2 regions of the Embleya sp. NPDC055664 genome follow, and region 2 is predicted to be linked to the other one. Evidence: predicted binding sites of a transcription regulator. Region 2 holds the regulator's gene; the other holds the start of a gene.
The links. Region 2 encodes HspR, which represses chaperone genes until heat shock. Its sites were predicted from a motif close to TTGAGNNNNNNNNNCTCAA; they were not measured.
Positions count from the first base shown of each region.

Region 1: the regulator HspR is predicted to act here: its motif matches at 2,306-2,324, upstream of lon (endopeptidase La).

Region 1 covers NZ_JBSHGZ010000001.1:526,070-530,422, reverse strand. The annotation lists gene lon (endopeptidase La) at 1-2,272, opposite strand, end outside; gene ACWGR4_RS02245 (hypothetical protein) at 2,519-2,839, opposite strand; gene ACWGR4_RS02240 (dihydrofolate reductase family protein) at 3,272-3,880, opposite strand; gene ACWGR4_RS02235 (hypothetical protein) at 3,944-4,297, opposite strand.
Region 2 covers NZ_JBSHGZ010000007.1:308,979-313,331, forward strand. The annotation lists gene ACWGR4_RS15730 (nucleoside/nucleotide kinase family protein) at 1-33, shown strand, start outside; gene ACWGR4_RS15735 (TIGR03767 family metallophosphoesterase) at 256-2,079, opposite strand; gene ACWGR4_RS15740 (heat shock protein transcriptional repressor HspR) at 2,219-2,689, opposite strand; gene dnaJ (molecular chaperone DnaJ) at 2,691-3,863, opposite strand; gene grpE (nucleotide exchange factor GrpE) at 3,985-4,353, opposite strand, start outside.

The DNA.
Region 1 (4,353 bases), on a different contig from region 2:
ACACCGTGGTCACACCGGCGCGTTCGGCGGCGAGCAGCTTCTGCTTCACGCCGCCGATCGGCAACACCCGGCCGGTGAGCGAGACCTCACCGGTCATCGCCACGTCGGAGCGGACCGGCCGCCCGGTCAGCAGCGACACCAGCGCGGTGGTCATCGTGACACCGGCGCTCGGGCCGTCCTTGGGGACCGCTCCGGCCGGGACGTGGATGTGCACGCCGCGGTCCTTGAGGTCGCCCACCGGCACCTCCAGCTCCGCCCCGCGCGAGCGCAGGTAGGACAGCGCGATCTGGGCCGACTCCTTCATCACGTCGCCGAGTTGGCCGGTCAGGGTCAATCCGGTGCCGCCGGTCTCGGCGTCCGCGAGCGATGCCTCGATGTAGAGCACGTCGCCGCCCGCGCCGGTGACCGCCAGGCCGGTGGCCACGCCCGGCACCGCCGTGCGCTGTTCGGCCTTGCTCAGCAGCGACTCCGGGGTGTGCCGGGGCCGGCCGAGGTAGTCGCGCAGGTCGCCCGCGTCCACCGTGATCGGCAGCGGGTGCGACGCGGCGTCGAGCGCCTGCCGGGCCGCGACCTTGCGCAGCACGCGGGCGATCGAACGCTCCAGGGTGCGGACGCCCGCCTCGCGGGTGTACTCGCCCGCGAGCAGCCGCAGTGCATCCTCGGTGAAGGACACCTCGGTGGCATCCAGGCCCGCCTTGTCCAACTGACGCTTGATCAGGTGGTCCCGGGCGATGACCACCTTCTCGTCCTCGGTGTACCCGTCCAGGCGGACCAGCTCCATCCGGTCGAGCAGCGGCTCGGGGATGGTCTCCAGGACGTTGGCGGTGGCCAGGAACACCACGTCGGACAGGTCGAGTTCGACCTCCAGGTAGTGGTCGCGGAAGGTGTGGTTCTGGGCCGGGTCGAGCACTTCGAGCAGCGCCGCGGTCGGGTCGCCCCGGTAGTCCGAGCCGACCTTGTCGATCTCGTCGAGCAGGACGACGGGGTTCATGCTGCCCGCCTCCTTGATCGCCCGGACGATCCGGCCCGGCAGCGCGCCGACGTAGGTGCGGCGGTGGCCGCGGATCTCGGCCTCGTCGCGGACGCCACCGAGGGCGACCCGGACGAACGAGCGGCCCATCGCGCGGGCCACCGACTCGCCGAGCGAGGTCTTGCCGACTCCGGGCGGGCCGACCAGGGCGAGCACCGCGCCGGAGCGCCGGCCGCCGACCACGCCCAGACCGCGCTCCTCGCGGCGCTTGCGGACCGCCAGGTATTCGACGATGCGCTCCTTGACGTCGTCCAGACCGGAGTGGTCCGCGTCCAGGATCGCGCGCGCCTCGGCGACGTCGTACGCGTCCTCGCTGCGCTCGTTCCAGGGAATCTCCAGGACCGTGTCCAGCCAGGTCCGGATCCAGCCGCCCTCGGGCGACGCGTCGGAGGCGTGCTCCAGCTTGTCGACCTCCTTGAGCGCGGCCTCCAGGACCTTCTCCGGCAGGTTCGCGGCCTCGACCCGCGCCCGGTAGTCCTCCTCCTCGCTGTCCGGGGTGCCGTTGAGCTCGTTCAGCTCCTTGCGCACCGCGGCCAACTGCTGCTTGAGCAGGAACTCGCGCTGCTGCTTGTCCATGCCCTCCTGGACGTCCTTGCGGATCGTCTCGGCCACGTCCAGCTCGGCGAGGTGGTCCCGGGTCCAGCCGACCACCTTGGTCAGCCGCTCCTGGACGTCGATCGTCTGGAGCACCTCGATCTTCTGCTGCAGGCTCAGGTAGGGGGCGTAGCCGGAGTTGTCCGCCAGGTCGCCGGCGTCCTCCAGAGCCTGGACGTGGTCCACCACCTGCCACGCACCGCGCTTGCCGAGCACGGTGGTGACCAGGGCCTTGTACTCCCGGGCCAGCTCCAGGGTGCGTTCGTCGGCCTCGACGTCCGGCACCCGGGTCGCCTCGACCCACAGCGCCGCGCCGGGGCCGGTGGTGCCGCTGCCGATCCGCACCCGGCCCTCGCCGCGCACCACCACGACCGACTCACCTCCGGGCAGCCGGCCGACCTGCTCGATCACGCCGAGCGTGCCCACCGCCGGGTACTGCCCGTCGTCACGCGGAACAAGCAGCACCCGCGCCTTGCTCTCACTACGGACGCCGGGCCCGGTGGACCGCCCCGCGGCGGCCCGCGCGGCATCCACGGCGGCACGGGTCTCCGCGTCGTCGAGTTCGAGCGGGACCACCATGCCGGGGAGGACGACGACGTCGTCCAGCGGAAGAACCGGCAGGGTCAGGGTCCCGATGGTCTCGCTCATGTCATGCCCCTTCAGTGGCCACAGTCGAAAAACTTGCGCTGTACCGACTCAAGAAACACGAGCCCCTCTTTGTTCCCCCACCCACCCCGCCCCCTGTTCGCCCTGGGCGAAGTCGTCCTTTGGCCGGCCCGCGGCGACCACGGCTGTGACCGGGCGCGTGGGGTATCGGGGGGCTCGGAACGCCGAAGGGCCCCGGATCGCGAGCGATCCGGGGCCCTTGTCCACAGCGTGGGGAGGATGGCGACATCAGCCGCCGCAGTCCCACACGTAGTTGGCCGGGCCACCGGTCGAGTCCCAGCGGAAACGCTTGGTCTCACCGCCGGCAAGGTATTGGCATTCCGGGTCGGGCCAGCCCGAGACCTGGACGCTCAGGTTCATGCGACGCCCACAGTCGTTGCGGACGTCCGCCCACCGCCAGGTGGGAAACCCGACGTGGGTGTCCTGATTGACGATCACGGCGCAGTCCAAAGGCTCCACGGCGGGGACTGCGGCTGTGGCGGCGGGTGCGGCGGACACGACGACGCCGGCGGTCGCGAACGAGAGGGTGGCGATAGCCGTCCAGGACACATATCGGCGAGAACGAGTAAGAGAGCGCATTTCTTTGCCTCCGGGTCGATGTGTCGCTCCCACTGTGGGAGCACTCACACACCCAGACTCCCTGCGGCGAGTAGTCGGATCATCACGCGCAGGCACGACTTCGCCGTACATCGATCCGCGTACGTCGTCAGCCGTACGGCCTCATACCGGCGCGGCGCCCAAACGCGCGAGGCGGGCGCCGCCCGGGGCGGATGCGAGGCAGTGCGGGGCGACTGCGAAGCGGTTCGGGACGTGTGACGTTGACGGCGGGATACCGCCAGACCGGGGGTGGTCGGGCGGCTGTACCGGACTCTCCGTTGCCGGGGGTGGCGCGCCTCGTTCGTGGTCATGGGTGCACCCGCGCTCGGCGCCGCGATCGCGCTGGGCCCGGCGGGGTTCGGGGCGGCGAAGGTGGCCTGTGAGCTACTGGTAGCTGTCGTAGGTGGGCTTGCCCTTCGGTCGGTAGATGCCGAGGACGGTGCCGCCCTTGGTCGTCGAGACGCCGACCGGCTCCAGCGCGGTGGGGATCGCTCCGTCGGCGAACAGCCGCTTTCCGGTGCCGATGATCACCGGGTGGATGGTCAACCGGTACTCGTCGACGAGGTCGTGCCGCATGAGGGTCTGGGCGAGGTCGCCGCTGCCGACGACGTTGATGTTGCCGCCCTCGGATGCCTTCAACGCGCGGACGGCATCGGCGATGTCGCCCTCCAACAGCGTGGAGTTCCGCCACTCGACGGATGTCAGGGTCCGAGACGCCACGTACTTGCGCATGCTGTTCATCCGCTCGGTGAACGGATTGTCGGGATCGGCGGTCGGCCAGTACGACGCGAAGATGTCGTATGTCTTGCGGCCCAGCAGCATCGCGTCGGAGTCCTCGTACCACTCGGCGATGCCCGCGCCGACCTCCTCGTCGGTCACCGGCTTCTGCCAGCCGCCGTGCTCGAAGCCGCTCTCCGCGTCCTCGTCCGGCCCACCCGGCGCCTGCATGACGCCGTCGAGCGTCAGGAACGTACAAACGATGATCTTGCGCATGGTGTCCTCCCTATGTCGTCGACGGGTAGACCCCACAACCACCGAAAACTCATCGGCGCAGCGTCAGAGGTGGCGTTGGGCGGCTTCGACGATGGTGTCTGCGGTGGTGTTGAACGCTATGGCCGCGCCGGGGGCGTGGGTGCGGACGAGGTTGACGGTCTGTTCGAAGAGCGGGAGGAGGTCTTCCGACTTGCGAATGCCGCCGCCGATCAGAACCACGTTCCAGGCGCGCTCGGTCAGGGCGGCGACGATCGTGGGCTCGGCGGTCTCGTCGGGGCCGAACACGGTCATGGACGCGTGGATGCCGTGGTCGGCGAATCGGGCCAACTCCGCCTCCAGGGTGGCGAGTAGGGCGGCACCGTTGGTTCCGGGGACGATGTGCGGGTCGATGCCGAGTACAAGAACCGAAGAAGTCATGGGGTCAACCTACGAAATCGGGTCCGGCGGCCGGAACGGTGGGCCCACGTGGGCCG
Region 2 (4,353 bases):
CGCTGCGCACGAGTGGTGACGGTGGTGTGGTGAGCCCACGGCGCTCGTCGGCGTGGGTCGACGCGGCCGGCCTGCCGGTCCTCATGCGCCGGACGGGCTGTGATCGGCCCGGGCCCGGGCCGGCCGGCCTGCGGCCTGCTTGTCCTCAAACGCCGGACGGGCTGGAATCGGCTCGGGTTGGAGAGGGCCGGAATCGGCTCGGGCCGGAGATGGCCCCGGGGTGGGATCGGCCTGTCCGGCGGGTTGTGCTTCCGGCTACTTGAGCCACGCCGGGGCCGGGACCAGGAGTTCCACGTTGCGGTCCTCCAGGCGGCCTCGGCGGCCGTCGACCTTCGGGTCGGGGCGGTCTCGCTCCTGCCAGTCGTTGCCGGCGAGTTCGCGGGCCAGGGCGGCCAGGGCCAGGGGGGAGTCGAGTTTGTTGCCGTGTGATTCCGGGCCGGCCGAGTCGATGATCGTGCCGAAGATGGACAGGGTCCCGTTCGTGTTGTCGGCGATCTCCACGATCCGCGACTGGGAGGGCCAGTCGATGTGCGACGCGGTGTTGACCTCCCAGAACCCGCCGGGGACCGCGCTGCCCGCCGGTCGCGGGTAGGGCTTCACGTAGTTGTCGTGGGTGTGCCCGTTGACCCACAACACCACGTTCGGGAACCGCAGCAGCAGCGCCTGCACCTGCGGCCCCAGGATCCGCGCGGGCTCCCCGGCCGGCACGGTCTTGTTGGTCATCGTCTCGATGGTGTGGTGGCTGAACAGCACGAACAGCTTGTCCTGACCGGTGCCCTGGACGACCTTGCCCTGCTCGTCGAGATGGCTCGAACTGCCCTTGACCAGCTGGTCCTCCAGCCAGGCGAACTGGGTCGGGTCCAGGCATCCCGAGTCCGAGCCGTACGAGTTCACCGTGTCCAGGACCAGGCAGCGCACCGGGCCCTGGTCGAAGGTGTAGTACGCGGTCCTGGTGTCCAGGTTCTGCTGGGTGAAGCCGTGGCCCTTGGGCAGGCCGGTGGTGTTGAAGTGCTCCTTGATCGTCTCCGCGCGGTCGACGAGGCGACGATCCGGGTCGGCGGTGACCTTGCGCTTGGAGCCGGCCAGCAGCGCGGCCAGCGCGTCGGGCTTGCCGCTCTGCAGTCCGAGGGCCAGCGCGGCCACGGTCTGCCCGGGGGATATGTCGAGCACCTTCTCGTCGCCGACCGCGACCTTGCCCAGCAGTTCGCTGACCGGCAGGTTGCCCTGGACCAGGCCGTCGTGGTTGCCGTAGGCGCTGTACCAGGGGGTCTTCAGGCCGGTCGCCTCGAACGGCCGCCGGCACGCGTCCAGCAGGCCCGGCACGGTGGGATAGCCGTACTGGGCGCGCGGCACGTCGTCCTTCTGCCCGGGCGGCGTGCCGTCGGGGTGCCAGTAGCGCTCGTGGTACGCCACCGCGTCCATCGGGCCCTCGTACCTGTTGCGATCGCCCGAGTCGGGCGTGACCTTCTTGCCGCCGTCGAGCACGTCGATGTACCAGCGCAGCTCGTTGAACTGGATGTTGTCGGTGTTGTCGCCGGTGCAGATCGTGAAGGCCAGCGGCGCGCCCAGGGCCGGACCCTTGCCGATCCGGTTGAGCGACTGCACCATCGCCTCGGCGATCTGCGCGGTCAGCACCTCCTGCGGGCGGTACGCCGACTGGAAGGGCAGCAGCTTGGCGAACGGCTGGTCCTTGTCGCTGTGCCGGTCGAGGAAGTCCACGCGCGCGGTCGACTGCGAATCCTGGATGTGGATGTCGGTCAACTGGGTGAACGCGACCAGGGAGCGTCGCTTCGCCTTATCGCCCGAGCTGCCGCCGGGCATCAACTCGCTGCGCAGCAGGTGTGGTTCACCGGGTCCGGCAACGATCTTGCGGTAGCCGCCCGGTCCGGGCGGGCCGAGCACGAGGGTGCGCTCCAGCGTGGTGCCGGCCGCGCCGGCCGGCTTGGGCGCGCCCGACTTGGGTGCGTCGCTCGACTTCCCGTCGGGCTTGTCCTTGTCGTCGTCGGAGCACGCGGCCACTCCGAGCAGTGCCGCGCTCGCGGCCGAGTACTTCAGGACGTCCCGACGATTCGGCTTCATGCGGCGACCCTACTGACGCGTAGCGAGCCGCATCAAGGAAGCGTCGAGGCTGCGTCGAAGAAGCGCCGAGACCGCACAAAAAACGGCGAGGAGGGGGCACGGCCGGGGCCGTACCGCCTCCTCGACGTCGTCGCGGCCGTCAGTCCGAACGCCCGCGCCGCGGCTTCCACACCACGAGCGCGGTGCCGGCCTGCGGCCGGACCGGGACCAGATCGCGCCGGTAGGACGCGTGTACGGCCGCCTCGCGCCGGGCGCTCGCGTCCGTCGCCTCGTGCAGCGCGTGCTCCATCTCGGCCACGCGCATGCGCAGCGCGAGCACCTGGTTCTCCAGCTCCAGGATCCGCTTGATCCCGGCGAGGTTGATGCCGGCCTCCTGGGAGAGCCGCTGCACCTCGCGCAACTGCACGATGTCGCGGGCGGAATAGCGCCGCCCCCGGCCCGCCGTACGGTCCGGCGAGACCAGGCCGAGGCGGTCGTACTGTCGCAACGTCTGCGGGTGCAGGCCGGACAGCTGGGCGGCGACCGAGATCACGTAGACCGGAGAGGTCTCGTCGATCTCGAAGCCGTGCCCACCGCCGATACCTCCACCGCCCAAGCCGCCCGGTCGCATGTCATGCCCCCTTCGCCGCGTCCAACAGATCGGCTCGGGGATCGTGCGCGACGGTCGCCTCGCGGAACGCCTCCAGCGCTTCGCGCGCCTTGTCGTTCAGCTGCTGAGGGACCGTCACCTCGATGGTGACCAGGAGGTCGCCCCGAGTGCCGTCCTTGCGTGCCGCCCCGCGTCCGCGCACCCGCAGCGTGCGGCCGTTGCCCGTGCCCGCGGGGAGCTTGAGCGTGACCGGGATGCCGCCGAGCGTGGGTACGGTGACGTCCGCCCCGAGCGCGGCCTCCGGGAAGGTGACCGGCACGGTGACCGTGAGGTTGTCGCCCTTGCGTCCGAAGACGGCGTGGGCCTTGACGTGCACCACGACGTACAGGTCGCCGGCCGGGCCGCCGCGCTCGCCGGGCGCGCCCTTGCCCTTGAGCCGGATGCGCTGCCCGTCCTGGACCCCGGCCGGGATTCGGACCTGCATCGTGCGCGAACTCTTGGCCCGGCCACTGCCGTTGCACACGATGCACGGGTCGTCCACGAGCAGCCCGCGGCCCTTGCAGTCGCGGCACGGCTCGGAGAAGCCGAAACCGCCCTGCGGCCGGCTGACGTTGCCGGAGCCCGCGCAGGTCGGGCACATCCGCGGGGTGGTGCCCGCGGCCGCGCCCGTGCCGTTGCAGTGCCGACACGGTTCCGAACTGGTCAGCCGGATCGGCACGGTCGCGCCGTCGACCGCGTCGGCGAAGCCGAGGGTGACCTCGGATTCCACGTCGGTACCGCGCCGGGGCTGCTGGCGCCCGGTCTGGCGACCGCCGCCGAACAGGCCGCCGAAGATGTCGCCCAGACCGCCGGTGTTGCCCGCGCCGCCCTGCTGGCCGCCGAAGATGTCGCCGAGGTCGAACGGGAAGCCGCCGGTGCCGGACTGTCCGCCGCCGGTGCCGCGAAAGCCGCCGCCGCTGCCGAACAGGGTCCGGGCCTCGTCGTATTCCTTGCGCCGCTTGTCGTCGGCCAGTACGTCGTAGGCCTCCGAGATCTCCTTGAAGCGCTCCTCGGCCTTCGTGTCACCCTTGTTCTTGTCCGGGTGGAACTCGACGGCGAGCTTGCGATACGCCTTCTTGATCTCGGCGGTGCCGGCGTCCTTGGGGACGCCGAGCACCTTGTAGTAGTCCTTCTCCAGGTAGTCCTTCGTACTCATGCGCCCCTCGCCGATCGGGTCGGGGTGCCCTCGTGCTCCGAGCGCCCGTTTCCGGATTCACACCACCCGCGCATCGGCGTCCCTCCTCTCCGCTTCTCGTCGTCTCGTTCCCGGTGACGGTTCAGCTGCCGGCCGCTTCGCCCGACTCCTCCGGACCGCCCTCGGCCTCCGCCGTGGGTTCCGCGACCGCCACCCGTGCCGGACGGATGATCCGCTCGCCCACTTGATAACCGGGCTGCAGGATCTCCACACACGTGGGTTCGGTGACATCGGTCGCGTACGAGTGCAGCAGCGCCTCGTGCACCGTCGGGTCGAACGGGTCGCCCTTCGAACCGAAGCTCTGCAGCCCCATCTTGGCCACGATCGACTCCAGCGACTCGGCGACCGACTTGAAGCCGCCCGCCAGTTCGCCGTGGTCCCGGGCCCGACCGATGTCGTCGAGCACCGGCAGCAGTTCGCTCAGCACCTTGATGGCGGCCGACTCGCCCGC